DNA from 2 places in the Streptomyces sp. NBC_00887 genome. Region 1 is predicted to be linked to the other one. Evidence: riboswitches for the same ligand, from Rfam matches in the RefSeq annotation. Region 1 holds a riboswitch; the other holds the start of a gene.
The links. Region 1 has a riboswitch for FMN ahead of ribD (bifunctional diaminohydroxyphosphoribosylaminopyrimidine deaminase/5-amino-6-(5-phosphoribosylamino)uracil reductase RibD). Riboswitches for the same ligand answer to the same signal wherever they lie in the genome.
Positions count from the first base shown of each region.

Region 2: linked by a shared signal. The riboswitch ahead of ribD (bifunctional diaminohydroxyphosphoribosylaminopyrimidine deaminase/5-amino-6-(5-phosphoribosylamino)uracil reductase RibD) and the one ahead of ribD (bifunctional diaminohydroxyphosphoribosylaminopyrimidine deaminase/5-amino-6-(5-phosphoribosylamino)uracil reductase RibD) in region 1 are both predicted to bind FMN.

Region 1 is NZ_CP108788.1:1,312,283-1,326,799, forward strand. Features, by position in the region: gene hisG (ATP phosphoribosyltransferase) at 13-861, opposite strand; gene OG844_RS05900 (phosphoribosyl-ATP diphosphatase) at 915-1,187, opposite strand; gene ribH (6,7-dimethyl-8-ribityllumazine synthase) at 1,223-1,708, opposite strand; gene OG844_RS05910 (bifunctional 3,4-dihydroxy-2-butanone-4-phosphate synthase/GTP cyclohydrolase II) at 1,733-3,022, opposite strand; gene OG844_RS05915 (nicotinamide riboside transporter PnuC) at 3,019-3,657, opposite strand; gene OG844_RS05920 (riboflavin synthase) at 3,654-4,271, opposite strand; gene ribD (bifunctional diaminohydroxyphosphoribosylaminopyrimidine deaminase/5-amino-6-(5-phosphoribosylamino)uracil reductase RibD) at 4,272-5,372, opposite strand; FMN riboswitch at 5,530-5,660, opposite strand; gene OG844_RS05930 (ROK family transcriptional regulator) at 5,738-6,943, opposite strand; gene OG844_RS05935 (MFS transporter) at 7,086-8,327, shown strand; partial or broken gene OG844_RS05940 (alginate lyase family protein) at 8,380-8,746, opposite strand; partial or broken gene OG844_RS05945 (nitrate reductase) at 8,763-8,917, shown strand; gene OG844_RS05950 (glycoside hydrolase family 6 protein) at 8,921-10,036, opposite strand; gene OG844_RS05955 (DUF5995 family protein) at 10,203-10,928, shown strand; gene OG844_RS05960 (hypothetical protein) at 10,951-11,553, opposite strand; gene OG844_RS05965 (NAD(P)-dependent oxidoreductase) at 11,480-12,010, shown strand; gene OG844_RS05970 (flavin monoamine oxidase family protein) at 12,108-13,799, opposite strand; gene OG844_RS05975 (carbon-nitrogen hydrolase family protein) at 13,856-14,517, opposite strand, start outside.
Region 2 is NZ_CP108788.1:8,675,282-8,689,798, reverse strand. Features, by position in the region: gene OG844_RS39700 (bifunctional 3,4-dihydroxy-2-butanone-4-phosphate synthase/GTP cyclohydrolase II) at 1-586, opposite strand, end outside; gene OG844_RS39695 (nicotinamide riboside transporter PnuC) at 583-1,221, opposite strand; gene OG844_RS39690 (riboflavin synthase) at 1,218-1,835, opposite strand; gene ribD (bifunctional diaminohydroxyphosphoribosylaminopyrimidine deaminase/5-amino-6-(5-phosphoribosylamino)uracil reductase RibD) at 1,836-2,936, opposite strand; FMN riboswitch at 3,094-3,224, opposite strand; gene OG844_RS39680 (ROK family transcriptional regulator) at 3,302-4,507, opposite strand; gene OG844_RS39675 (MFS transporter) at 4,650-5,891, shown strand; partial or broken gene OG844_RS39670 (alginate lyase family protein) at 5,944-6,310, opposite strand; partial or broken gene OG844_RS39665 (nitrate reductase) at 6,327-6,481, shown strand; gene OG844_RS39660 (glycoside hydrolase family 6 protein) at 6,485-7,600, opposite strand; gene OG844_RS39655 (DUF5995 family protein) at 7,767-8,492, shown strand; gene OG844_RS39650 (hypothetical protein) at 8,515-9,117, opposite strand; gene OG844_RS39645 (NAD(P)-dependent oxidoreductase) at 9,044-9,574, shown strand; gene OG844_RS39640 (flavin monoamine oxidase family protein) at 9,672-11,363, opposite strand; gene OG844_RS39635 (carbon-nitrogen hydrolase family protein) at 11,420-12,217, opposite strand; gene OG844_RS39630 (Lrp/AsnC family transcriptional regulator) at 12,429-12,884, opposite strand; gene OG844_RS39625 (aldehyde dehydrogenase family protein) at 12,996-14,453, opposite strand.

The DNA of each region.
Region 1 (14,517 bases):
CGGTCCGGGCCGTCAGAGGCGGCAGGCGTGGATGGCCGTCGTGAGGATGGCGCGGGCGCCGAGCTCGTACAGGTCGTCCATGATCCGCTGCGCCTCCTTGGCGGCGACCATGGAGCGGACGGCCACCCAGCCCTCGTGGTGCAGCGGGGAGATGGTCGGCGACTCGAGGCCCGGGGTGAGGGCCACGGCGCGCTCCAGGTGCTCGACGCGGCAGTCGTAGTCCATCATCACGTAGCTGCGGGCGACCAGGACGCCCTGCAGGCGGCGCAGGAACTGCTCCACCTTGGGCTCGTCGGCGGGGGCGCCCTTGCGACGGATCACGACCGCTTCCGAGGACATGATCGGCTCGCCGATGACTTCCAGACCGGCGTTGCGCATGCTGGTGCCGGTCTCCACCACATCGGCGATGATCTGGGCGACACCGAGCTCGATGGCCGTCTCGACCGCGCCGTCGAGGTGCACGACCGAGGCCTTGACACCCACTTCGGCGAGGTGCTTGGCGACGATGCCCTCGTAGGAGGTGGCGACCGTCATGCCGTCGAAGTCCTGCGGGCCGGTGGCCGTGCCGGGCTTCGTGGCGTAGCGGAAGGTGGAGCGGGCGAAGCCGAGCTGGAGGATCTCCTCGGCGTCGGCACCGGAGTCCAGCAGCAGGTCGCGGCCGGTGATGCCGATGTCCAGGCGGCCGGAGCTGACGTAGATCGCGATGTCGCGCGGCCGCAGATAGAAGAACTCGACCTCGTTCGTGGGGTCGACCAGGACGAGTTCCTTCGACTCCTTGCGCTGCTGGTAGCCCGCCTCATGGAGCATCGCCATCGCAGGCCCGGAGATTGCACCCTTGTTGGGGACGGCGATGCGCAGCATGAGGTCAGGTTTCCTTTGTACGGAGGGAGTTCCGGGAACGTGCGGGGCTGTGCTCAGAGGTGGGCGTAGACGTCGTCGAGGGAGATTCCGCGGGCGACCATCATCACCTGGACGTGGTACAGCAGCTGCGAGATCTCCTCGGCGGCGGCTTCCTTGCCCTCGTACTCGGCGGCCATCCAGACCTCGGCGGCCTCCTCGACGACCTTCTTGCCGATGGCATGCACGCCCTTGTCCACCAGTTCGGCGGTGCGGGAGGTGGAGGGGTCGCCGTTGGCGGCCTTGAGCTGCAGCTCGGCGAAGAGCTCTTCGAAGGTTTTGTTCGCCATGATGGTCCTTAGAATACGGGGTCCCGGACCCTCTCTCAGCGCCAGGGTTCGCTGACGGTGCGCAGCGTGGCCGCGGTGGCGACGGCGGCGGTGACCGCTTCGTGCCCCTTGTCCTCGTTGGAACCCTCGAGTCCCGCCCGGTCCAGCGCCTGCTCCTCGGTGTCGCAGGTGAGGACGCCGAAGCCGACGGGGACGCCGGTGTCGACGGTGACCTGGGTGAGGCCGTTGGTGACGCCCTGGGACACGTACTCGAAGTGGGGGGTGCCGCCGCGGATGATCACTCCGAGGGCGACGATCGCGTCGTAACCGCGTCCCGCGAGGACCTTGGCGACCACCGGGAGCTCGAAGCTGCCGGGGACCCGGAGCAGGGTCGGTTCGTCGATGCCCAGGTCGTGCAGGGCGCGCAGTGCCCCGTCGACGAGTCCGTCCATGACCTTCTCGTGCCACTGCGCAGCGATCACTGCCACCCGCAGGTCACCGCAGTTGCGTACGGACAGTTCGGGTGCGCCCTTGCCGCTCATGTCTCTCCTACTGTTCGTCTGTGCTTACTGGTTGCCGCAGGTCGACGCGGTGACCGCGTCGAGCCAGGGCAGGTCGTGCCCCATGCGGTCCCGCTTGGTGCGCAGGTACCGCAGATTGTGTTCGCCGGCCTGGACGGGCATGGGTTCGCGCCCGGTGATCCCGAGCCCGTGCCGCACGAGCGCGGCGGTCTTGTCGGGGTTGTTGGTCATCAGCCGGAGCGTGCGGACGCCGAGGTCCTCGAGGATCTGGGCACCCGCCGCGTAGTCCCTGGCATCGGCCGGCAGGCCGAGCTCGAGATTGGCGTCGAGGGTGTCGGAGCCCCGCTCCTGGAGTTCGTACGCGCGCAGCTTGGACAGCAGGCCGATGCCGCGTCCCTCGTGACCGCGCAGATAGACGACGATGCCGCGGCCCTCGGTCGTGATGCGTTCCATCGAGGCGTGCAGCTGGGGGCCGCAGTCGCAGCGCTGGGACTGGAAGATGTCCCCCGTCAGGCACTCGGAGTGGACCCGGACGAGGACGTCCTGGCCGTCACCGATGTCCCCGTGGACGAGTGCCACGTGCTCGACGCCGTCGACGGTGGAGCGGTAGCCGAACGCGGTGAACGCGCCGAACGCGGTCGGCAGGCGTACCTCGGCCTCACGGCGGACGGTCGGTTCCGAGCTGCGCCGGTAGGCGATCAGGTCCTCGATGGAGATGATCGTCAGTCCGTGCTTGCGTGCGAACGGGACGAGGTCGGGCAGCCTGAGCATCACCCCGTCCTCGCCGGCGATCTCGACGATGGCGCCTGCGGGCCGCAGCCCGGCGAGGCGGGCGAGGTCCACCGCGGCCTCGGTGTGGCCGTTGCGGACGAGGACACCACCGGAGCGGGCGCGCAGCGGGAAGATGTGGCCGGGCCGGACGAAGTCGCCGGCGCCCGCCCTGCCGCCCGCCAGCATCCGCAGCGTGGTGGCCCGGTCGGCTGCGGAGATCCCGGTGGTCACACCATGGGCGGCCGAGGCGTCGACGGAGACGGTGAAGGCGGTCTTCATCGACTCGGTGTTGTTGTCGACCATCTGCGGGAGTTCGAGCCGTTCCAGCTCGTCGTTCTCCATGGGCGCGCAGATCAGCCCACGGCACTCGCTCATCATGAACGCGACGATCTCGGGGGTCGCCTTCTCGGCGGCGATGACGAGGTCGCCCTCGTTCTCGCGGTCCTCGTCGTCGACGACGACGACGGGCCGGCCGGCGGCGATGTCGCGGATCGCCTGCTCCACGGGGTCGAGGGACAGGTCCTCGGCCGTACGGTCGTGCAACCAGGTGGGCTGGGCAGTCATGCCGTGGCTCCTTCCAGAGCGGGTGACCGCGTACGCAGCCACCAGTCGCGCATGCCCCACAGGACGAGGGCCCCGTAGACGACGTAGATGAGACCGGAGAAGGCGAGTCCGCTGTGGAAGTTGAGCGGTACGCCGACGAGGTCGACGAGCAGCCACGCGAACCAGAACTCGACCATGCCGCGGGCCTGGGCCAGCATCGCGACGAGCGTGCCGGCGAAGATGTACGCGTCCGCCCACGGGCTCCAGGAGAGCGAGGGGAAGGCGGTGAACAGGCAGCCGACCGCGAGGGTGCCGACCGCGGCGCCGCCCGCCAGGTACGCACGCTCGCGCCAGGTGGCGAAGCGCACGGCGATGGAACCGTCCTGCTGCCTGCCGCGGGTCCACTGCTGCCAGCCCCATACGGCGACGGCGACGACGATCAGCTGCTTGCCGACGCTGCCCGCCTGCTGCACGGAGACGTTGGCGGCGATCAGGACGACGCCGGACAGGAGCTGGGCGGGCCAGGTCCAGACCGAGCGGAGCCAGCCGAGGGCCAGGGCTGTCAGACCGATCGTGTTGCCGATCAGGTCCGACCAGATGATGTGCTGGCCGAAGGCGGTGAACGCCTCCGAGTTCAGCCAGTCCAGGGCGCTCATGCGACCGGCCCTCCGGATTCCGGCGCGTTCCCGCCGAGCAGCCGCTCGACGTACTTCGCGATGACGTCCACTTCGAGGTTGACCGGGTCGCCGGGCTCCTTCACGCCCAGAGTGGTCAGCGCGAGGGTGGTGGGGATGAGGCTGATGGTGAAGTAGTCAGGGCCCGCGTCGACGACGGTCAGGCTCACGCCGTCGACGGTGATCGAGCCCTTCTCCACCACGTAACGGGTGAGATCGGCGGGCAGGGAGATCTTCACGATCTCCCAGTTCTCGGAGATCTTGCGCTCGATGATGCGGCCCGTGCCGTCGACGTGGCCCTGGACGATGTGTCCGCCGAGCCGGCCGCCGAGCGCCATGGGGCGCTCCAGGTTGACCCGGGAGCCGGTCTCGAGCGCTCCGAGGCTGGAGCGGCTCAGCGTCTCGGCCATCACATCGGCGGTGAACTCGTGTTCGCCGAGGTCCACGACGGTGAGGCAGACGCCGTTGACGGCGATGGAGTCGCCGTGCTTGGCGCCTTCGGTGACAACGGGGCCGCGCAGTCGGAAGCGGGAGGCGTCGCCGAGTTTCTCGACGGCGGTGACCTCACCCAGTTCTTCGACAATTCCGGTGAACACTCAGTTTCCCTTCCGAGCAGGGACGGGGACGGCGGTGATGCGCAGATCGGGGCCGATACGGACGGTCTCGGTCACGTCGAGGCGCAACGCCTGGGAGATGGTGGAGATTCCGGCGTCGGCGAGGGCTGCCGGGCCCGCGCCGAGGAGGACCGGAGCGAGGTAGCCGACGACCTTGTCGACTGCTCCCGCGGCGACGAAGGAACCGGCGAGGACGGGTCCGCCTTCGAGGAGTACGGAGCGGATCCCGCGCCTGTGCAGGGCCGTGAGCAGGGACGGGATGTCCAGGCCGGGGCCGGTGGCGGCGCGGGGCAGCCGGAGCACGGTGCCTTCGGGGAGGTGCGCGGTGTCGGCGTCGCCGGCGACCGCGATCAGGGTGGGTGCCGTGCCGTCGAGCACCCGGGAGCCGGGTCGTACGGCGGTGGCGCCCGTGTCGACGACGACACGGAGAGGCTGGTCGGCGCCTTCGATGCCGCGTACCGCGAGCTGGGGGTCGTCGGTGCGGGCCGTGCCGGAACCGACCACGACGGCGTCGGCCTCGGCGCGCAGCCGGTGGACGTCGGCGCGGGACTCGGCGGAGGTGATCCAGCGGCTCGTGGCGTCCGCGGCGGCGATCCGGCCGTCGAGGGTGGCCGCGTACTTCCACAGGACGTACGGGCGGCTGAGCCGCACGGAGGTCAGCCAGGCGGCGTTGCCCGCCTCGGCCTCTTCGGCGAGGAGGCCCTGCTCCACCTCGATCCCGGCGGCACGCAGGGTGTCGGCGCCTCCGGCGGCCTGCGGGTTCGGGTCACCGACGGCGTACACCACCCGCTCGACACCGGCTGCCGCGAGCGCCTGCGCGCAGGGGCCGGTGCGTCCGGTGTGGTTGCAGGGTTCGAGGGTGACGTAGGCGGTGCCGCCCCTGGCCTGCTCGCCGGCCTCGCGCAGGGCGTGGATCTCGGCGTGCGGCCCACCGGCGCGCCGGTGGAAGCCCTCACCGGCCGGCTGTCCGGCGGCGTCGAGAATCACGCACCCGACGACCGGGTTGGGGCTGGTGGAGCCGAGTCCGCGGGCCGCGAGCGTGATCGCTCGCCGCATGGCGGTGATATCGGCTGCGGTGGCCACCGGGTCCTCCTGCCTCTTCGGGCACGGACTCCGGGGCCTGTCGATGACGACAGATGAAGCGGAACGCAACAGGGGAACGCCGAGCCGGGACACGGATGCGTGGTCCCGGAAGATCCCGGAACGCATCCGCCCAAGGCGGCGTACCTGTGACGGACCGCCGCGCACTGCCTCCCATCCGGACTTTCACCGTCGGTCCAGGAATCTCACCTGGTCAACCGGCCGCTGGATGCGGACGGGTCGCGGACTATAACCGCCGGTTCGGAATTACACCGACCCCGGAGTGCGCTGCTACTGGTACAGCACACATTCTGCCACGGCTGGAGTTCAGCCATGCGGGTGCGCACTGTGGCGTGGATCACAGAAAGCTACCGGGCGCCACCCGGAGCGAACAGGACCTCCTGCGCGGCCTCGCGGGCGGCGAGCAGCGCGCCACGCAGGACCGCGCTGCCACCCAGCTCCCCCGCCCTGACCTCCGTGGGCAGGGGCGACATGCGGGCGAGCCGTTCCTCGACCCGTGCGGCGAGCGTGTCACCGCCCGCCCTGCCGACCTCGCCGGCCAGGACGAGGCAGCCGGGGTCGAGCACCGAGACGACGGCTGCGGCGCCGAGCGCGATCCGGTCGGCCAGCGCCGCCAGGAACGCGTCGCCCTCCGGGCCGTCCGCGGCCAGCGCGGAACGGACGACGGACGCGGCTGCGAGGTACTGCTCCTGCTCCCCGTCGCCGGCGGGGCCCTGCGCCTTGATGCCGTGGTCGGCTGCCAGTTCGCAGACGGCGACCGAGCCGGTCAGCGAGTGGTATCCGCCGTCGCAGTTGTGTGCCGAGGGCACCCCGCCGGTGCCGGGTACCGGCAGGAATCCGATCTCGCCCGCCCCGCCGGAGGCGCCGCGGCGCAGCTTCCCGTCCAGCATGACGGCGGCTCCGATGCCGTGGCCGAGCCAGAGCAGGACGAAGGTGTCGCGGTCGCGTGCGGCGCCGATGCGGTGTTCGGCGACGGCGGCCAGATTGGTCTCGTTCTCCACGAGGACCGTCGCGGGCAGCCGCTGCTGGAGCACCTTGACCAGCCCGCGGTGCCAGGCGGGGAGCCCTGTCGTGTCGCGGAGCTCGCCGGAAACGGGGTCGATGAGGCCGGGGGCTCCGATGCCGACGCTGTGGAGCGGCGCCGTTCCCGCGGCGCGGGCGGTGCGCTCCAGCAGCGCGACGGCCTGTTCCACCGCGGGCTCGGTCGCGGTGTCGCTGCCGATGGGCAGGGTGGCCTCGGCGAGCGTGACACCCAGCAGATCGGCGACGACCACGGCGACGCTGTCGGTGCGTACGTCGAGAGCGGCCAGGTGTGCGCGGTCGGCAACGATCCCGTACAGCCGGGCGTTGGGGCCCCGGCGGTCCGATCCGCTCTCGCCGACGACCCTGACCAGGCCGGCGTCCTGCAGTCGTTCGACCAGGTCGGCGACCGTGGGGCGGGACAGTCCGGTCAGGGTCTTGAGCTGAGTGGCCGTCAGCGGGCCGTCCTGCTGGAGAAGTCGCAGGGCGAGCCGGTCGTTGATGGCCCGGGCCGTGCTGGGGGATGCGGGCATGCCGGGATCCTTCCAGATCGCTGCCGGCCCGCCGTGGCGGGCTATTTATCAGGCAGGGTTCCTGATAGTTTACGTCCCGCACCGCGTGGACGGGCACCCGAGTGGCCTGTTCGGCGAGGATTCTCCGGGGAGGGCACGGCGTATGACGATGGATCCAACGGTCCGGGTTTTCGGCATGGAACAGGTCAGGCGGGCCAGGTACGCGGTCGCCGCGGTCTTCGCCGTGCACGGAGCGGTGACCGGCAGCTTCGCGACCCGGGTCCCCTGGATCCAGGACCATGCCTCGGTGAGCGCCGGACAGCTCGGCCTCGCCCTCGCCTTCCCGGCCATCGGCGCGTCACTGGCCATGCCGCTGGCCGGCCGGGTCAGTCACCGGTTCGGCGCACGGACGGCCCTGCGCGGGCTGCTGGCGCTCTGGACGCTGGCACTGGCCCTTCCGGCCCTGGCCCCGAACCTGTTCACGCTCTGCGCGGCGCTCTTCGTGTACGGGGCGACCGCCGGGATGTCGGACGTCGCCATGAACGCGCTCGGCGTCGAGGTGGAGAACCGGCTCGACAAGTCGATCATGTCCGGGCTGCACGGGTGGTGGAGCGTGGGCGCGCTGGTCGGTTCCGCGGCCGGCACGGTCGCCGCGCACATCGGCGCCGATGCCCGGCTCCATCACACCCTGGCCGCGCTCGTGCTCACCGTGCTCGGCCTGATCGCGTGCCGGCACGTGCTCGACCTGCGCAGCGAGCCGGACGAGGAGCCGCCGCCACGCTTCACTCTGCCGCCGAAGTCCGCGCTGGTCATCGGCGCGGTGGGCTTCTGCGCCGTGTTCGCCGAAGGAGCGAGCCTGGACTGGTCGGCGGTCTACCTCAAGGACAACATGGGCAGTTCCGCCGGGCTCGCCGCGGCGTCCACGACCGCGTTCGCCCTGATGATGGCGATCGCCCGGATCGCCGGCGACCGGGTCGTCGACCGGTTCGGCGCGGTGCGGACCGTACGGGTCGGCGGCGTCCTGGCCACCGTCGGCGGGCTGCTGGTTGTCCTGGCGCCGAACGCGGGGCTGGCGCTGTGCGGCTTCGGCCTGCTGGGACTGGGCGTCGCGGTCGTCGTACCGCTGGCGTTCGCGGCGGCCGGGCGCAGCGGGGACAACCCGAGCCGGGCCATCGCGGGCGTCGCCACCATCACGTACACCTCGGGGCTCATCGCCCCGTCCGCGATCGGCTCCCTGGCGGAGGCGACGTCGCTGCTGGTGTCGTTCGGCCTCGTGACGGTGCTGGCATTCGGACTGGTGCTGGGCGCCGGGGTGCTGAGGGCGGGCGATCGCAAGGTGGCGGAGGGCGGCGCGCCCGACGCGGCACCCGCCGCCGCACCGTCCGGAAGCACCGCCGGAAAGTGACACGGGACGGCGTACGGGTGCCGCGGACGGCGCGGGGCCCGTACGCCGCAGGTCAGCCGGCGATCGAGTCGAGCTGTTCCGCGGCGGGGCACAGTGCCCACGGGTCACCGCCGGGGGAGTTTCGAGGCGGGGACCGCCGCCCGGGCCTCCCGGTCGCCCGCGGCCGCGGCCGCGTGCACGATGTCGCTCGCCGCGTACCGGTGGAACTCCAGCTCGGGGTGCGGCCAGGGGGCGGCCCCGGTCGCGGCGGGCAGCAGATGGCGCACGGCCGTGAACAGGCTCTGCCCCTGCGGCCCTTCGTAGTCCCAGAGGTCCACCCCGACCTGCCTGCCGATGGCGGCGAGCCGGGTGTGGGCGACCAGGTCGAAGGTCGAGTAGTGCCGGCTCCTGGTCCGTGCGAGCTCCTGGGGCCGGCTTCCACCCTCACGATGTCCCGACGACTTCGAACTGAGCGGTGCCGTGCTCGGCACCATCGTCGTGATCACCGGTTACCACGTGCTGCGGGCCTTCGCCCCCGCCCACCTCAGGACCAAGGAGCCCTGCTGGACTCGGGCACCTCCGCGTACGACGAGGAATCGCCCAAGAGCTGAGGCTCAGCCGGTGGCCAGGGCGTAGGCGTAGTCCGGGGTGAAGGATCCGGCCGCGCCCGTGCAGCCGTCGGACTCCCCCGGCAGCTTCACCCACAGGTAGGCGTCGATCCGGGACTCGCCGGTCCTCGTCGTCGGGGTCCGGCCGAGGGCCCTGCCTCCCGGGTCGCACCAGTCACCGGCCTGCGGCGCCCCGTTGCCGTTGCGACTGGTGTCGATGACCGCGCCGAGGCGGGCCGGGCCGCCGAGGGCGGCCAGTACCCGGCGGGCGTAGTCCGCTTCGTCCGCCGTGCTGTGGAAGTTCGACACATTGGTGAAGATGCCGTCCCCGCTGGTCGCGGCTCCGGCCTCCTTGAGCGCCGCCGCCTGCTTGGCGGCGGCGTGCCAGCCCGAGTGCCCGCCGTCGAAGTAGACCCTGGCCCGCGGGTTCGCGGCGTGCAGGGTACGGCCCGCCCTGGCCAGCGACGCGAAGCGGGCTGCGCGCTGCCCCGCCGAGAGGCAGTCCGAGAGCGCGATCGCGTCCGGCTCAAGGATCACGATCACCGGCCCGCTGCCCAGCCCTTCGGCGAATTCGCCCATCCACGCGTCGTACGCCGCGAGTCCCGGCGCCCCTCCTTCGGAGGCTCCGCCACAGTCCCGGTCGGGTATCGCGTAGGGCACGAGCACGGGGGTGCGGCCCGCGGCGGCGGCTCCCGACGTCACGCCGCGGACCTGGGCGGTCACCGCTGACGGGTTGTAGGCCGCGAACCAGACCGCGGCCGGCTGCGCCGCGATCCGGGACTCGATGAGCGGGCGGCGCGGATCGTCCCGGTGGCCTCGGACCCAGTCCAGGACCTGCGACTCCGGGTGGCGGTAGAGCCCGGCGGCCGTGGCGGTCCGCTGCGGGGGCTTCTTCTGCGACGGCGCCGGAGCGGCTCTCTTCACGCCCGTCCGGGAAGGACGCGGCGAGGCGGAGGGGGACACGGTGGCCGGTGACGCGGTGGGCACCGCGGGCAGCGGTTCGAGGACCGGCGAAGCGGTCGTGTCGGGGCGGGCGGTCGTCCGCTCGCCCTCCCCCGCGGCTGCGGTGATCACACCGGTCGCCGTACCGACGGCGACGACGGCCGATGCGGCGAAGGCCATGGCGTGCCGGCGTGCGGTACGCCTCCGCTGTCTGGTTTCGGTCCTGCGTTGTGCGCGTGCGCCCGACACTGTTCGTTCCTCTCCCCCGGCGCCCCGCGTTCGTCCGTTCCGATGAACCTCCGGCCGGTCTGCGCCGTGGCGAGCCTACGGCTGGGACGCTGCCCGCATGGCCCAGTTCGAGCAGTTCGCAGACCCGGTCGGCGCCTCCTGCCCACGAGTGGACGGTGCGGTGGCCGATGTGGGCACGGTGATCGAGCGGATGCGCATGCTCCGCTCCCACTGGCCGCCGGGAGACGGCGTAGCCGTGTTCAACCAGGTCTATCTGACGGTCACCGAGGCCGTCAGCGGGCGGACCGAGGACGGTTCCCTCCCGGACCGGGACACCGTGTCCGCCCTGGATGTGCGGTTCGCCGAGCGCTATCTGACCGCTGTCGACACCGCCGCCGCGGGCGGTCGGCCGCCCGCCTGCTGGCGTCCGCTGTTCCAGCTCCGGCGCCATCCCGGCGTACGCCCGCTGCAGTTCGCACTCGCCGGTATCAATGCGCACATCGGTCACGATCTCGCCGTGGCCGTGGTGGACACCTGTCGTACGCTCGGCTGCGCTCCGGCGGACCTGGAGGAGGAGTTCGACCGGGTGGGAGATCTCCTCGTGATGCTGGAGGAACAGATCCGCGAAGAACTGATGCCGGGTCCCGATCTGCTGGAGGTCGCCGACCCCCTCACGCATCTGGCGGGTTCCTGGAGCCTGGAGAGGGCCCGTGAGGCCTCGTGGTCGGCGGCGCGGATGCTGTGGCGACTGCGTGGAGTACCGCTGCTGGCCGAGGAGTTCAGGGCTCGTACGGACGCGGGTATCGGCCTGGTGGGGCGGATTCTGCTCACCCCGTGCCGCTGATCCGGTTCACCCGGACGGCGGGTCATACCCTGGGGTGTTCCCCGGCCTCTTCCCCGCGGAGCCCATCATGTCCGATCCGGCCGGCCGCCCCCGCGTGGTCGTCTCCGTACCCCCGCACCTGCGCGCCGAGTTCTTCACCGCCGAGGTCTGGCAGCAGTTGGACGCGGCGGCCGAGCTGACCGTTCTGGACGAGCACCGGGACCGTACGGCGCTGGCTGCGGCCCTCCCCGGCGCACGGGCACTCATCACCTCGTGGCGCAGTCCGCGCGTCGACGCGCGGCTCCTCGACTCCGCTGACCGGTTGGAGCTCGTCGCGCACACGGGATCGGCCGTGGCCCCGTACGTCGACGAGGAGGTGTTCCGGCGCGGCGTCCATGTCACGCAGGCGGGGCACGAGATGGCCCGGCCGGTGGCCGAGGTGGCCCTCGCCTTCACCCTGTCCCTGCTGCACCGCATCCACCGCTTCGATCATGCCCTGCACGGCGGCGCCCCGTGGGCCGAGGCCGTCCAGGGCGCCGCCGTCGCACGAGATCCACGGCAGCGACATCGGGGTGGTCGGCGCGTCCCGCACCGGTCGCGCGTACATCTCCATGGTGCGGGCGATGGGGGCGCGGGTCCGGGTCACCGACCCGTTCCTGTCCGACGCGGACGCGGTGGCGCTCGGGGTGGAGTCCGTGCCGCTGGAGGAGCTGCTGACGCGGAGCAGAATCGTCGCCGTGCACGCCCCGGTGACCGAGCGGACGCACCGGATGCTCGGTGCCGCCCAGCTTGCGCTGATGCCGGACGGCGCGGGCCTGGTGAACACCGCCCGGGCCTGGCTGGTCGACGAGGAGGCACTGCTCGCGGAGCTGGCCTCGGGGCGGCTGGACGCGGCGATCGACGTGTTCGACGCGGAGCCGCTCCCGGAGGACCACCCCTTCCGCGCCCTGCCGAACGTGCTGCTGACCCCGCATCGGGCCGCGGGCAGCGTCGAGGGCAGGCAGCGTCTCGGGGCGAGCGCCGTCGGCGAGGTGCTGCGGTTGCTCGCCGGGCAGCGCCTGCTCCACACGGTGACCGCCGACGCCCTGGAACGCCTGCGCTGACGGCCCGTCCGGGGTCTGCGCGCGCAGGCGTTCCGGGCGGTGCCGGGGCTGCCGGCCGGGCCGGGGTCTGCGCCGACGGCCCGGCCGGTGCCCGGTCTCAGTCCTCCGGAAGCTCGACCGGTGCGATCTCGTCGAAGACGTCGCCGGGGCCGGGGTTCGTCGGGTCCGTGGCGCCGCCGAACTGGGCCATCACACCCCAGACGGCGTTGAGCGCGGTCTGCACGGCGCCCTCGGCCCAGCCGGCCGTCCACGAGATGTCGTCGCCGGCCAGGAACAGGCCCCGCTTGTCCGAGGGCAGCCGGTCCTGCATGAAGTGGGTGAACAGGCGCCGCTGGTAGCGGTAGTGACCCGGCAGGTTGGCCTTGAACGCGCCCATGAAGTAGGGCTCGTTCTCCCACGAGACGGTGACCGGGTTACCGATGATGTGCTTGCGGATGTCGACCTTGGGATAGATCTCGCCGAGCGATTTGAGCATGACGTCCATGCGCTCCTTCGGGGAGAGCGGCAGCCACTTCAGGCTGTCGTCGCACCACGTGTAGGAGAGGCAGATGACGGCCGGCTTGCCGGGCCCGTCGTCCAGGAGGTACGTGCCCCGGGTCATCCGGTCCGTGAGCGTCATCGACATGGTGTCGCGGCCGGTCGCTTCGTCCTTGTCCAACCAGAACGGCCGGTCGACGGGCACGAACAGTTTGGACGACTCCATGTAGTGGGTGCGCTCCATCGCCGTCCAGTGGTCGATCGGGAAGAGCGCGTCGTCGCAGGCGATCTTGGAGAGCAGCAGCCAGGACTGCCCGGTGAAGACCGCCGCCCGGTAGGAGCGGATGTCGCCGGTGGCGTCCGTGACGGTGATCCGGTTGCCTGCGGTACGGTCCAGGCGGGTCACCGCGGGGCGCGGCTGCCCGCCGTGCAGGGAGGCCAGCGACGTACCGAGCGGCCAGTGGACGATCTTGCGCGGTTCGCGGTCCCACAGGCGCAGCGGCAGCTGCTGGCTGCCGCCGACGATCCCGCGGTGGTGGTCGTCGGCCTCGGTGTAGACGACGCGGAGGATCTCCAGGATGGAGTTGGGGAAGTCGGTGTCCCAGCCGCCGGTTCCGAAGCCGACCTGGCCGAAGATCTCGCGGTGCCGGAAGGACTTGAAGGCGTCCGAGGCGCAGAGGAACCCGTAGAAGGTCTGGTTGTCGAGCTTCTCGACGAGCTTCGCCCAGATCTCCCGGATGCGCGGGACATCGCGCTCGCGCATGGCGCTGTTCATGTCGGAGAAGTCGGCGCCCTCTTCCAGGCACGCGTTCCAGGCGTCCATCACATCGCGGTAGACCTGCGGCAGATCGGCGATCGTCTCGGCGTAGTGGGACTCGCCCTTGAGGTCGACGACGGTCGACGGAGTCGCCGCGGAGAGCGGGTTGGGGAACGGCTCGGTCTCCAGGCCCACCAGGTCGATGTAGTGCTGCAGCGCCGTGGACGAGGGCGGGAAGCGCATGGCGCCCATCTCGGCGGTCAGCGAGGGGTCGCAGCCCTCGAAACCGACCGTACGCAGCCGGCCGCCGATCTGGTCCGCTTCGTAGACGACGGGCCGCAGCCCCATCTTCATCAGTTCGTACGCGGCGATGATGCCGGAGAGGCCACCGCCGATGACGGCGACCTCGGATCCGTGCTCGGTCGCCGGTATCTGGCCGATGCCCGCCGGGTGCGCGAGGAAGTCGTCGTACGCGTAGGGGAAGTCCGGCCCGAACATGGTGATCGGCGGCTGCGCGTCGGTGTGCTGGACGGCGTTGGGCACCGTGGACGTCATGGGGTACGGACTCCTTGCACAGGTGAGAGGGGGACGAAGAGGGAGGGCGGCGCGGGTCAGACGAGGGAGCCGTACAGGCCGGGACGGCGGTCCTTCAGATACGGGTTGGCCGTCCGCGAGGCATCGAGGAACCCGGGGTCCACCTCACCGATGACGAGCTCCTCACCGCGGCCGGCGCGGGTCCTCACAGTGCCGTCGGGGCCTGCCAGACAGCTCAGCCCGACGAACTCGAACTCACCCTCCGGACCGGTCCTGTTGACGTACGCGACGTACATCTGGCTCTCGAAGGCACGGACCGGGACCACCGACTCGGCGACGAACTGGAAGGGGTGCATCTGGGCGGTCGGCACCAGCAGCAGACCGGTCCCCGCCAGGGCGTGCGCGCGGACGTTCTCCGGGAACTCGACGTCGTAGCAGATCAGCACGCCGATCCGGACGCCGTCGAGGTCCGCCTGCACCACGGCCTGCTCGCCGGGGGTGAACCACTTCTGCTCGAAGCTGCCGAACAGGTGGGTCTTGCGGTAGTTCGCGAGGGCGCCGCCGTCCGGGCCGATGAGCTGCGCCGCGTTGAAGATCAGCTCGCCGGCGCGCTCCGGGTAGCCGTACAGGACCGCGATGCCGTGCCGCGCGCAGAGCTCGGCGACCGCGCGTGCCCCCGGGCCGTCCGCGGGTTCGGCGAGCGTGGGGACGGCGTCGCCGACGGCGTATCCGGTGAGGA
Region 2 (14,517 bases), 7.4 Mb from region 1:
CGAGGTCGGGCAGCCTGAGCATCACCCCGTCCTCGCCGGCGATCTCGACGATGGCGCCTGCGGGCCGCAGCCCGGCGAGGCGGGCGAGGTCCACCGCGGCCTCGGTGTGGCCGTTGCGGACGAGGACACCACCGGAGCGGGCGCGCAGCGGGAAGATGTGGCCGGGCCGGACGAAGTCGCCGGCGCCCGCCCTGCCGCCCGCCAGCATCCGCAGCGTGGTGGCCCGGTCGGCTGCGGAGATCCCGGTGGTCACACCATGGGCGGCCGAGGCGTCGACGGAGACGGTGAAGGCGGTCTTCATCGACTCGGTGTTGTTGTCGACCATCTGCGGGAGTTCGAGCCGTTCCAGCTCGTCGTTCTCCATGGGCGCGCAGATCAGCCCACGGCACTCGCTCATCATGAACGCGACGATCTCGGGGGTCGCCTTCTCGGCGGCGATGACGAGGTCGCCCTCGTTCTCGCGGTCCTCGTCGTCGACGACGACGACGGGCCGGCCGGCGGCGATGTCGCGGATCGCCTGCTCCACGGGGTCGAGGGACAGGTCCTCGGCCGTACGGTCGTGCAACCAGGTGGGCTGGGCAGTCATGCCGTGGCTCCTTCCAGAGCGGGTGACCGCGTACGCAGCCACCAGTCGCGCATGCCCCACAGGACGAGGGCCCCGTAGACGACGTAGATGAGACCGGAGAAGGCGAGTCCGCTGTGGAAGTTGAGCGGTACGCCGACGAGGTCGACGAGCAGCCACGCGAACCAGAACTCGACCATGCCGCGGGCCTGGGCCAGCATCGCGACGAGCGTGCCGGCGAAGATGTACGCGTCCGCCCACGGGCTCCAGGAGAGCGAGGGGAAGGCGGTGAACAGGCAGCCGACCGCGAGGGTGCCGACCGCGGCGCCGCCCGCCAGGTACGCACGCTCGCGCCAGGTGGCGAAGCGCACGGCGATGGAACCGTCCTGCTGCCTGCCGCGGGTCCACTGCTGCCAGCCCCATACGGCGACGGCGACGACGATCAGCTGCTTGCCGACGCTGCCCGCCTGCTGCACGGAGACGTTGGCGGCGATCAGGACGACGCCGGACAGGAGCTGGGCGGGCCAGGTCCAGACCGAGCGGAGCCAGCCGAGGGCCAGGGCTGTCAGACCGATCGTGTTGCCGATCAGGTCCGACCAGATGATGTGCTGGCCGAAGGCGGTGAACGCCTCCGAGTTCAGCCAGTCCAGGGCGCTCATGCGACCGGCCCTCCGGATTCCGGCGCGTTCCCGCCGAGCAGCCGCTCGACGTACTTCGCGATGACGTCCACTTCGAGGTTGACCGGGTCGCCGGGCTCCTTCACGCCCAGAGTGGTCAGCGCGAGGGTGGTGGGGATGAGGCTGATGGTGAAGTAGTCAGGGCCCGCGTCGACGACGGTCAGGCTCACGCCGTCGACGGTGATCGAGCCCTTCTCCACCACGTAACGGGTGAGATCGGCGGGCAGGGAGATCTTCACGATCTCCCAGTTCTCGGAGATCTTGCGCTCGATGATGCGGCCCGTGCCGTCGACGTGGCCCTGGACGATGTGTCCGCCGAGCCGGCCGCCGAGCGCCATGGGGCGCTCCAGGTTGACCCGGGAGCCGGTCTCGAGCGCTCCGAGGCTGGAGCGGCTCAGCGTCTCGGCCATCACATCGGCGGTGAACTCGTGTTCGCCGAGGTCCACGACGGTGAGGCAGACGCCGTTGACGGCGATGGAGTCGCCGTGCTTGGCGCCTTCGGTGACAACGGGGCCGCGCAGTCGGAAGCGGGAGGCGTCGCCGAGTTTCTCGACGGCGGTGACCTCACCCAGTTCTTCGACAATTCCGGTGAACACTCAGTTTCCCTTCCGAGCAGGGACGGGGACGGCGGTGATGCGCAGATCGGGGCCGATACGGACGGTCTCGGTCACGTCGAGGCGCAACGCCTGGGAGATGGTGGAGATTCCGGCGTCGGCGAGGGCTGCCGGGCCCGCGCCGAGGAGGACCGGAGCGAGGTAGCCGACGACCTTGTCGACTGCTCCCGCGGCGACGAAGGAACCGGCGAGGACGGGTCCGCCTTCGAGGAGTACGGAGCGGATCCCGCGCCTGTGCAGGGCCGTGAGCAGGGACGGGATGTCCAGGCCGGGGCCGGTGGCGGCGCGGGGCAGCCGGAGCACGGTGCCTTCGGGGAGGTGCGCGGTGTCGGCGTCGCCGGCGACCGCGATCAGGGTGGGTGCCGTGCCGTCGAGCACCCGGGAGCCGGGTCGTACGGCGGTGGCGCCCGTGTCGACGACGACACGGAGAGGCTGGTCGGCGCCTTCGATGCCGCGTACCGCGAGCTGGGGGTCGTCGGTGCGGGCCGTGCCGGAACCGACCACGACGGCGTCGGCCTCGGCGCGCAGCCGGTGGACGTCGGCGCGGGACTCGGCGGAGGTGATCCAGCGGCTCGTGGCGTCCGCGGCGGCGATCCGGCCGTCGAGGGTGGCCGCGTACTTCCACAGGACGTACGGGCGGCTGAGCCGCACGGAGGTCAGCCAGGCGGCGTTGCCCGCCTCGGCCTCTTCGGCGAGGAGGCCCTGCTCCACCTCGATCCCGGCGGCACGCAGGGTGTCGGCGCCTCCGGCGGCCTGCGGGTTCGGGTCACCGACGGCGTACACCACCCGCTCGACACCGGCTGCCGCGAGCGCCTGCGCGCAGGGGCCGGTGCGTCCGGTGTGGTTGCAGGGTTCGAGGGTGACGTAGGCGGTGCCGCCCCTGGCCTGCTCGCCGGCCTCGCGCAGGGCGTGGATCTCGGCGTGCGGCCCACCGGCGCGCCGGTGGAAGCCCTCACCGGCCGGCTGTCCGGCGGCGTCGAGAATCACGCACCCGACGACCGGGTTGGGGCTGGTGGAGCCGAGTCCGCGGGCCGCGAGCGTGATCGCTCGCCGCATGGCGGTGATATCGGCTGCGGTGGCCACCGGGTCCTCCTGCCTCTTCGGGCACGGACTCCGGGGCCTGTCGATGACGACAGATGAAGCGGAACGCAACAGGGGAACGCCGAGCCGGGACACGGATGCGTGGTCCCGGAAGATCCCGGAACGCATCCGCCCAAGGCGGCGTACCTGTGACGGACCGCCGCGCACTGCCTCCCATCCGGACTTTCACCGTCGGTCCAGGAATCTCACCTGGTCAACCGGCCGCTGGATGCGGACGGGTCGCGGACTATAACCGCCGGTTCGGAATTACACCGACCCCGGAGTGCGCTGCTACTGGTACAGCACACATTCTGCCACGGCTGGAGTTCAGCCATGCGGGTGCGCACTGTGGCGTGGATCACAGAAAGCTACCGGGCGCCACCCGGAGCGAACAGGACCTCCTGCGCGGCCTCGCGGGCGGCGAGCAGCGCGCCACGCAGGACCGCGCTGCCACCCAGCTCCCCCGCCCTGACCTCCGTGGGCAGGGGCGACATGCGGGCGAGCCGTTCCTCGACCCGTGCGGCGAGCGTGTCACCGCCCGCCCTGCCGACCTCGCCGGCCAGGACGAGGCAGCCGGGGTCGAGCACCGAGACGACGGCTGCGGCGCCGAGCGCGATCCGGTCGGCCAGCGCCGCCAGGAACGCGTCGCCCTCCGGGCCGTCCGCGGCCAGCGCGGAACGGACGACGGACGCGGCTGCGAGGTACTGCTCCTGCTCCCCGTCGCCGGCGGGGCCCTGCGCCTTGATGCCGTGGTCGGCTGCCAGTTCGCAGACGGCGACCGAGCCGGTCAGCGAGTGGTATCCGCCGTCGCAGTTGTGTGCCGAGGGCACCCCGCCGGTGCCGGGTACCGGCAGGAATCCGATCTCGCCCGCCCCGCCGGAGGCGCCGCGGCGCAGCTTCCCGTCCAGCATGACGGCGGCTCCGATGCCGTGGCCGAGCCAGAGCAGGACGAAGGTGTCGCGGTCGCGTGCGGCGCCGATGCGGTGTTCGGCGACGGCGGCCAGATTGGTCTCGTTCTCCACGAGGACCGTCGCGGGCAGCCGCTGCTGGAGCACCTTGACCAGCCCGCGGTGCCAGGCGGGGAGCCCTGTCGTGTCGCGGAGCTCGCCGGAAACGGGGTCGATGAGGCCGGGGGCTCCGATGCCGACGCTGTGGAGCGGCGCCGTTCCCGCGGCGCGGGCGGTGCGCTCCAGCAGCGCGACGGCCTGTTCCACCGCGGGCTCGGTCGCGGTGTCGCTGCCGATGGGCAGGGTGGCCTCGGCGAGCGTGACACCCAGCAGATCGGCGACGACCACGGCGACGCTGTCGGTGCGTACGTCGAGAGCGGCCAGGTGTGCGCGGTCGGCAACGATCCCGTACAGCCGGGCGTTGGGGCCCCGGCGGTCCGATCCGCTCTCGCCGACGACCCTGACCAGGCCGGCGTCCTGCAGTCGTTCGACCAGGTCGGCGACCGTGGGGCGGGACAGTCCGGTCAGGGTCTTGAGCTGAGTGGCCGTCAGCGGGCCGTCCTGCTGGAGAAGTCGCAGGGCGAGCCGGTCGTTGATGGCCCGGGCCGTGCTGGGGGATGCGGGCATGCCGGGATCCTTCCAGATCGCTGCCGGCCCGCCGTGGCGGGCTATTTATCAGGCAGGGTTCCTGATAGTTTACGTCCCGCACCGCGTGGACGGGCACCCGAGTGGCCTGTTCGGCGAGGATTCTCCGGGGAGGGCACGGCGTATGACGATGGATCCAACGGTCCGGGTTTTCGGCATGGAACAGGTCAGGCGGGCCAGGTACGCGGTCGCCGCGGTCTTCGCCGTGCACGGAGCGGTGACCGGCAGCTTCGCGACCCGGGTCCCCTGGATCCAGGACCATGCCTCGGTGAGCGCCGGACAGCTCGGCCTCGCCCTCGCCTTCCCGGCCATCGGCGCGTCACTGGCCATGCCGCTGGCCGGCCGGGTCAGTCACCGGTTCGGCGCACGGACGGCCCTGCGCGGGCTGCTGGCGCTCTGGACGCTGGCACTGGCCCTTCCGGCCCTGGCCCCGAACCTGTTCACGCTCTGCGCGGCGCTCTTCGTGTACGGGGCGACCGCCGGGATGTCGGACGTCGCCATGAACGCGCTCGGCGTCGAGGTGGAGAACCGGCTCGACAAGTCGATCATGTCCGGGCTGCACGGGTGGTGGAGCGTGGGCGCGCTGGTCGGTTCCGCGGCCGGCACGGTCGCCGCGCACATCGGCGCCGATGCCCGGCTCCATCACACCCTGGCCGCGCTCGTGCTCACCGTGCTCGGCCTGATCGCGTGCCGGCACGTGCTCGACCTGCGCAGCGAGCCGGACGAGGAGCCGCCGCCACGCTTCACTCTGCCGCCGAAGTCCGCGCTGGTCATCGGCGCGGTGGGCTTCTGCGCCGTGTTCGCCGAAGGAGCGAGCCTGGACTGGTCGGCGGTCTACCTCAAGGACAACATGGGCAGTTCCGCCGGGCTCGCCGCGGCGTCCACGACCGCGTTCGCCCTGATGATGGCGATCGCCCGGATCGCCGGCGACCGGGTCGTCGACCGGTTCGGCGCGGTGCGGACCGTACGGGTCGGCGGCGTCCTGGCCACCGTCGGCGGGCTGCTGGTTGTCCTGGCGCCGAACGCGGGGCTGGCGCTGTGCGGCTTCGGCCTGCTGGGACTGGGCGTCGCGGTCGTCGTACCGCTGGCGTTCGCGGCGGCCGGGCGCAGCGGGGACAACCCGAGCCGGGCCATCGCGGGCGTCGCCACCATCACGTACACCTCGGGGCTCATCGCCCCGTCCGCGATCGGCTCCCTGGCGGAGGCGACGTCGCTGCTGGTGTCGTTCGGCCTCGTGACGGTGCTGGCATTCGGACTGGTGCTGGGCGCCGGGGTGCTGAGGGCGGGCGATCGCAAGGTGGCGGAGGGCGGCGCGCCCGACGCGGCACCCGCCGCCGCACCGTCCGGAAGCACCGCCGGAAAGTGACACGGGACGGCGTACGGGTGCCGCGGACGGCGCGGGGCCCGTACGCCGCAGGTCAGCCGGCGATCGAGTCGAGCTGTTCCGCGGCGGGGCACAGTGCCCACGGGTCACCGCCGGGGGAGTTTCGAGGCGGGGACCGCCGCCCGGGCCTCCCGGTCGCCCGCGGCCGCGGCCGCGTGCACGATGTCGCTCGCCGCGTACCGGTGGAACTCCAGCTCGGGGTGCGGCCAGGGGGCGGCCCCGGTCGCGGCGGGCAGCAGATGGCGCACGGCCGTGAACAGGCTCTGCCCCTGCGGCCCTTCGTAGTCCCAGAGGTCCACCCCGACCTGCCTGCCGATGGCGGCGAGCCGGGTGTGGGCGACCAGGTCGAAGGTCGAGTAGTGCCGGCTCCTGGTCCGTGCGAGCTCCTGGGGCCGGCTTCCACCCTCACGATGTCCCGACGACTTCGAACTGAGCGGTGCCGTGCTCGGCACCATCGTCGTGATCACCGGTTACCACGTGCTGCGGGCCTTCGCCCCCGCCCACCTCAGGACCAAGGAGCCCTGCTGGACTCGGGCACCTCCGCGTACGACGAGGAATCGCCCAAGAGCTGAGGCTCAGCCGGTGGCCAGGGCGTAGGCGTAGTCCGGGGTGAAGGATCCGGCCGCGCCCGTGCAGCCGTCGGACTCCCCCGGCAGCTTCACCCACAGGTAGGCGTCGATCCGGGACTCGCCGGTCCTCGTCGTCGGGGTCCGGCCGAGGGCCCTGCCTCCCGGGTCGCACCAGTCACCGGCCTGCGGCGCCCCGTTGCCGTTGCGACTGGTGTCGATGACCGCGCCGAGGCGGGCCGGGCCGCCGAGGGCGGCCAGTACCCGGCGGGCGTAGTCCGCTTCGTCCGCCGTGCTGTGGAAGTTCGACACATTGGTGAAGATGCCGTCCCCGCTGGTCGCGGCTCCGGCCTCCTTGAGCGCCGCCGCCTGCTTGGCGGCGGCGTGCCAGCCCGAGTGCCCGCCGTCGAAGTAGACCCTGGCCCGCGGGTTCGCGGCGTGCAGGGTACGGCCCGCCCTGGCCAGCGACGCGAAGCGGGCTGCGCGCTGCCCCGCCGAGAGGCAGTCCGAGAGCGCGATCGCGTCCGGCTCAAGGATCACGATCACCGGCCCGCTGCCCAGCCCTTCGGCGAATTCGCCCATCCACGCGTCGTACGCCGCGAGTCCCGGCGCCCCTCCTTCGGAGGCTCCGCCACAGTCCCGGTCGGGTATCGCGTAGGGCACGAGCACGGGGGTGCGGCCCGCGGCGGCGGCTCCCGACGTCACGCCGCGGACCTGGGCGGTCACCGCTGACGGGTTGTAGGCCGCGAACCAGACCGCGGCCGGCTGCGCCGCGATCCGGGACTCGATGAGCGGGCGGCGCGGATCGTCCCGGTGGCCTCGGACCCAGTCCAGGACCTGCGACTCCGGGTGGCGGTAGAGCCCGGCGGCCGTGGCGGTCCGCTGCGGGGGCTTCTTCTGCGACGGCGCCGGAGCGGCTCTCTTCACGCCCGTCCGGGAAGGACGCGGCGAGGCGGAGGGGGACACGGTGGCCGGTGACGCGGTGGGCACCGCGGGCAGCGGTTCGAGGACCGGCGAAGCGGTCGTGTCGGGGCGGGCGGTCGTCCGCTCGCCCTCCCCCGCGGCTGCGGTGATCACACCGGTCGCCGTACCGACGGCGACGACGGCCGATGCGGCGAAGGCCATGGCGTGCCGGCGTGCGGTACGCCTCCGCTGTCTGGTTTCGGTCCTGCGTTGTGCGCGTGCGCCCGACACTGTTCGTTCCTCTCCCCCGGCGCCCCGCGTTCGTCCGTTCCGATGAACCTCCGGCCGGTCTGCGCCGTGGCGAGCCTACGGCTGGGACGCTGCCCGCATGGCCCAGTTCGAGCAGTTCGCAGACCCGGTCGGCGCCTCCTGCCCACGAGTGGACGGTGCGGTGGCCGATGTGGGCACGGTGATCGAGCGGATGCGCATGCTCCGCTCCCACTGGCCGCCGGGAGACGGCGTAGCCGTGTTCAACCAGGTCTATCTGACGGTCACCGAGGCCGTCAGCGGGCGGACCGAGGACGGTTCCCTCCCGGACCGGGACACCGTGTCCGCCCTGGATGTGCGGTTCGCCGAGCGCTATCTGACCGCTGTCGACACCGCCGCCGCGGGCGGTCGGCCGCCCGCCTGCTGGCGTCCGCTGTTCCAGCTCCGGCGCCATCCCGGCGTACGCCCGCTGCAGTTCGCACTCGCCGGTATCAATGCGCACATCGGTCACGATCTCGCCGTGGCCGTGGTGGACACCTGTCGTACGCTCGGCTGCGCTCCGGCGGACCTGGAGGAGGAGTTCGACCGGGTGGGAGATCTCCTCGTGATGCTGGAGGAACAGATCCGCGAAGAACTGATGCCGGGTCCCGATCTGCTGGAGGTCGCCGACCCCCTCACGCATCTGGCGGGTTCCTGGAGCCTGGAGAGGGCCCGTGAGGCCTCGTGGTCGGCGGCGCGGATGCTGTGGCGACTGCGTGGAGTACCGCTGCTGGCCGAGGAGTTCAGGGCTCGTACGGACGCGGGTATCGGCCTGGTGGGGCGGATTCTGCTCACCCCGTGCCGCTGATCCGGTTCACCCGGACGGCGGGTCATACCCTGGGGTGTTCCCCGGCCTCTTCCCCGCGGAGCCCATCATGTCCGATCCGGCCGGCCGCCCCCGCGTGGTCGTCTCCGTACCCCCGCACCTGCGCGCCGAGTTCTTCACCGCCGAGGTCTGGCAGCAGTTGGACGCGGCGGCCGAGCTGACCGTTCTGGACGAGCACCGGGACCGTACGGCGCTGGCTGCGGCCCTCCCCGGCGCACGGGCACTCATCACCTCGTGGCGCAGTCCGCGCGTCGACGCGCGGCTCCTCGACTCCGCTGACCGGTTGGAGCTCGTCGCGCACACGGGATCGGCCGTGGCCCCGTACGTCGACGAGGAGGTGTTCCGGCGCGGCGTCCATGTCACGCAGGCGGGGCACGAGATGGCCCGGCCGGTGGCCGAGGTGGCCCTCGCCTTCACCCTGTCCCTGCTGCACCGCATCCACCGCTTCGATCATGCCCTGCACGGCGGCGCCCCGTGGGCCGAGGCCGTCCAGGGCGCCGCCGTCGCACGAGATCCACGGCAGCGACATCGGGGTGGTCGGCGCGTCCCGCACCGGTCGCGCGTACATCTCCATGGTGCGGGCGATGGGGGCGCGGGTCCGGGTCACCGACCCGTTCCTGTCCGACGCGGACGCGGTGGCGCTCGGGGTGGAGTCCGTGCCGCTGGAGGAGCTGCTGACGCGGAGCAGAATCGTCGCCGTGCACGCCCCGGTGACCGAGCGGACGCACCGGATGCTCGGTGCCGCCCAGCTTGCGCTGATGCCGGACGGCGCGGGCCTGGTGAACACCGCCCGGGCCTGGCTGGTCGACGAGGAGGCACTGCTCGCGGAGCTGGCCTCGGGGCGGCTGGACGCGGCGATCGACGTGTTCGACGCGGAGCCGCTCCCGGAGGACCACCCCTTCCGCGCCCTGCCGAACGTGCTGCTGACCCCGCATCGGGCCGCGGGCAGCGTCGAGGGCAGGCAGCGTCTCGGGGCGAGCGCCGTCGGCGAGGTGCTGCGGTTGCTCGCCGGGCAGCGCCTGCTCCACACGGTGACCGCCGACGCCCTGGAACGCCTGCGCTGACGGCCCGTCCGGGGTCTGCGCGCGCAGGCGTTCCGGGCGGTGCCGGGGCTGCCGGCCGGGCCGGGGTCTGCGCCGACGGCCCGGCCGGTGCCCGGTCTCAGTCCTCCGGAAGCTCGACCGGTGCGATCTCGTCGAAGACGTCGCCGGGGCCGGGGTTCGTCGGGTCCGTGGCGCCGCCGAACTGGGCCATCACACCCCAGACGGCGTTGAGCGCGGTCTGCACGGCGCCCTCGGCCCAGCCGGCCGTCCACGAGATGTCGTCGCCGGCCAGGAACAGGCCCCGCTTGTCCGAGGGCAGCCGGTCCTGCATGAAGTGGGTGAACAGGCGCCGCTGGTAGCGGTAGTGACCCGGCAGGTTGGCCTTGAACGCGCCCATGAAGTAGGGCTCGTTCTCCCACGAGACGGTGACCGGGTTACCGATGATGTGCTTGCGGATGTCGACCTTGGGATAGATCTCGCCGAGCGATTTGAGCATGACGTCCATGCGCTCCTTCGGGGAGAGCGGCAGCCACTTCAGGCTGTCGTCGCACCACGTGTAGGAGAGGCAGATGACGGCCGGCTTGCCGGGCCCGTCGTCCAGGAGGTACGTGCCCCGGGTCATCCGGTCCGTGAGCGTCATCGACATGGTGTCGCGGCCGGTCGCTTCGTCCTTGTCCAACCAGAACGGCCGGTCGACGGGCACGAACAGTTTGGACGACTCCATGTAGTGGGTGCGCTCCATCGCCGTCCAGTGGTCGATCGGGAAGAGCGCGTCGTCGCAGGCGATCTTGGAGAGCAGCAGCCAGGACTGCCCGGTGAAGACCGCCGCCCGGTAGGAGCGGATGTCGCCGGTGGCGTCCGTGACGGTGATCCGGTTGCCTGCGGTACGGTCCAGGCGGGTCACCGCGGGGCGCGGCTGCCCGCCGTGCAGGGAGGCCAGCGACGTACCGAGCGGCCAGTGGACGATCTTGCGCGGTTCGCGGTCCCACAGGCGCAGCGGCAGCTGCTGGCTGCCGCCGACGATCCCGCGGTGGTGGTCGTCGGCCTCGGTGTAGACGACGCGGAGGATCTCCAGGATGGAGTTGGGGAAGTCGGTGTCCCAGCCGCCGGTTCCGAAGCCGACCTGGCCGAAGATCTCGCGGTGCCGGAAGGACTTGAAGGCGTCCGAGGCGCAGAGGAACCCGTAGAAGGTCTGGTTGTCGAGCTTCTCGACGAGCTTCGCCCAGATCTCCCGGATGCGCGGGACATCGCGCTCGCGCATGGCGCTGTTCATGTCGGAGAAGTCGGCGCCCTCTTCCAGGCACGCGTTCCAGGCGTCCATCACATCGCGGTAGACCTGCGGCAGATCGGCGATCGTCTCGGCGTAGTGGGACTCGCCCTTGAGGTCGACGACGGTCGACGGAGTCGCCGCGGAGAGCGGGTTGGGGAACGGCTCGGTCTCCAGGCCCACCAGGTCGATGTAGTGCTGCAGCGCCGTGGACGAGGGCGGGAAGCGCATGGCGCCCATCTCGGCGGTCAGCGAGGGGTCGCAGCCCTCGAAACCGACCGTACGCAGCCGGCCGCCGATCTGGTCCGCTTCGTAGACGACGGGCCGCAGCCCCATCTTCATCAGTTCGTACGCGGCGATGATGCCGGAGAGGCCACCGCCGATGACGGCGACCTCGGATCCGTGCTCGGTCGCCGGTATCTGGCCGATGCCCGCCGGGTGCGCGAGGAAGTCGTCGTACGCGTAGGGGAAGTCCGGCCCGAACATGGTGATCGGCGGCTGCGCGTCGGTGTGCTGGACGGCGTTGGGCACCGTGGACGTCATGGGGTACGGACTCCTTGCACAGGTGAGAGGGGGACGAAGAGGGAGGGCGGCGCGGGTCAGACGAGGGAGCCGTACAGGCCGGGACGGCGGTCCTTCAGATACGGGTTGGCCGTCCGCGAGGCATCGAGGAACCCGGGGTCCACCTCACCGATGACGAGCTCCTCACCGCGGCCGGCGCGGGTCCTCACAGTGCCGTCGGGGCCTGCCAGACAGCTCAGCCCGACGAACTCGAACTCACCCTCCGGACCGGTCCTGTTGACGTACGCGACGTACATCTGGCTCTCGAAGGCACGGACCGGGACCACCGACTCGGCGACGAACTGGAAGGGGTGCATCTGGGCGGTCGGCACCAGCAGCAGACCGGTCCCCGCCAGGGCGTGCGCGCGGACGTTCTCCGGGAACTCGACGTCGTAGCAGATCAGCACGCCGATCCGGACGCCGTCGAGGTCCGCCTGCACCACGGCCTGCTCGCCGGGGGTGAACCACTTCTGCTCGAAGCTGCCGAACAGGTGGGTCTTGCGGTAGTTCGCGAGGGCGCCGCCGTCCGGGCCGATGAGCTGCGCCGCGTTGAAGATCAGCTCGCCGGCGCGCTCCGGGTAGCCGTACAGGACCGCGATGCCGTGCCGCGCGCAGAGCTCGGCGACCGCGCGTGCCCCCGGGCCGTCCGCGGGTTCGGCGAGCGTGGGGACGGCGTCGCCGACGGCGTATCCGGTGAGGAAGAGTTCCGGGCAGACGAGCAGTCGGGCACCGGCTTCGGCGGCGCGTCCTGCGGCCTCGTCGAGCACCTTGATGTTCTCGTCCACGGAGCCGGGTCGTCCGGAGCTCTGGAGCAGGGCGGTACGCAGCGGCGGCATGGCTGACCTCGGGCGGTGCGGGCGGAGTACGGGGAGACGTATTGAAGGTACGGGGCGCCGATCGGGCCGGACAAGGCGCGAGTGTTGCGCACACACCATCGATTCATTGCGTCGGACAGGGCTGCCGCGGCGATTCGTTGCGTACGGCGTCCACGCAGGTCAGAAGGGTGATTTCGGTCTCGCACGGGCGGGGGCGGGGCCCCGCGCGGCCTCAGGCGGGAGAGCCCGAGGCGTACCGTCGCAGCAGCGGGGAGAGGACGAGCACCGACTTGGTGCGCTCCACGTACGGCTCGCCCGCGATGCGCTCGAGCACCTGCTCGAAGTGCCGCATATCGGCGGCGAAGACCTGCACGATCGCGTCGGCGTCCCCCGTGACGGTGGACGCGGACGCGATCTCCGGGTAACGGGCGAGGCCCTGCTTGATCGCTTCCGGTGCGGTGTTGCGGCTGCAGTAGATCTCGATGAAGCCCTCGGTGTGCCAGCCGAGCGCCGCCGGGTCCACCCGCACGGTGAAGCCGGTGATGGCTCCCTCGGCGCGCAGTCGGTCCACGCGGCGTTTCACGGCGGGGGCGGACAGTCCGATGATCGCGCCGATGTCGGCGTAACTGCGCCGGGCGTCTTCGGCAAGGGCGTGGACGATGCGTTCGTCGAGGTCGTTCAGGCGCACTTCAGAGGGATCACTTCTCTGCGACGGTCGGATTCGGGGGCGGCACGGGCCGCCCCCGAAGTAGACCACGCGCGCCCGCGCGGGGCGCGCTCACCGCAGGGGGGCGGCCGGTCAGAAGGGGAACTGCGAGCGGCCGTGCTGCACCGAGATCCACTTCTGGGTGGTGAAGGCCTCGATCGTCGAGTCGCCGTTCAGCCGTCCCAGGCCCGAGGCCTTCTCGCCGCCGAAGGGCACGATGGGCTCGTCGTGGACCGTGCCGTCGTTGATGTGGATCATGCCGGTGCGGATGCGCTGCCCCACGCGTACACCGCGTTCGATGTTTCCCGTGTGCACCGCGCCGCTCAGCCCGTACGGGGTGTCGTTGGCGATCCGGACGGCCTCGTCCTCGCCGTCGAAGGGCACGAGGAGGGCGACGGGCCCGAAGATCTCCTGCTGCAGGACGGGGGAATCGGCGGCTATCGCGGTCAGTACGGAGGGGCTCACCAGGTTGCCCTCGGCCCGGCCGTGCAACAGGGCCGTCGCGCCGGCCTCCACGGTCTGGTCGACGATCTTGCTCACCGCTTCGGCCTGCGAGGAGTTGATCAGCGGGCCGATCTGGGTCGAGGGGTCGGCCGGGTCCCCGACGCGCAGGGAGGCGACCTTGGCGACGAACTTCTCGGTGAACTCCTTCTCGACGGCGCGGTCGATCAGGATCCGGTTGGCGGCCATGCAGACCTGGCCCTGGTGCACGTACCGGCTGAAGACGGCCGCGTCGACGGCGTAGTCCACATCGGCGTCGTCCAGGACGATCAGCGCGCTGTTCCCGCCGAGTTCGAGTACGGACTGCTTGAAGTTGGCCGCGCACACCGTCGCGACGTGGCGGCCCACCTTGTCGGAACCGGTGAAGGAGATGAGCCTCGGGACGGGGTGTTCGAGCAGCGCGTCGCCGATCTCGGCGATGTCGGTGACCACGACGTTCAGCAGCCCGGCGGGCAGACCGGCGTCCTCGAAAACCTTGGCCAGGAGCGTGCCACCGCAGATCGGCGTGTTCTGGTGGGGCTTGAGGACCACGGCGTTGCCGAGGGCCAGCGCGGGCGCGACCGACTTGAGCGACAGCAGGAAGGGGAAGTTGAAGGGGCTGATGACGCCCACGACGCCGACGGGCACGCGGTAGACACGGTTCTCCTTGCCCTCGGTCGGCGAGGGAAGGATCTGTCCGGACGGCCGCAGCGCGAGCTGGACGGCCTCGCGCAGGAACTCCTTGGCGAGGTGCAGTTCGAACGCGGCCTTCAGCCGGGTGCCTCCGAGCTCCGCGACGATCGCATCGGCGATCTCGGGCTCGCGCTCCTCGACGATCCGCAGAGCCTTCTCCAGGACCGCACGGCGGGTGTACGGGTTGGTGTCCGCCCATTCCTGCTGGGCCCGCTCGGCCGCGCGGTAGGCCTGGTCGACCTCGGCCGCCGTGGCGACGGTGATGGCTGCGAGCTTGTCACCGTTGTACGGGTTGAAGTCGATGATGTCCCAGGACCCCTTCCCCGGCCTCCACTCGCCGTCGATGTACTGGTGGGCCAGGTCAGTGAAGAAGGACATGAGATCCCTTACCGCAGAGAGGCGGGCAGCTGATTGCGACTCATATTACTTACAATTCAACAGA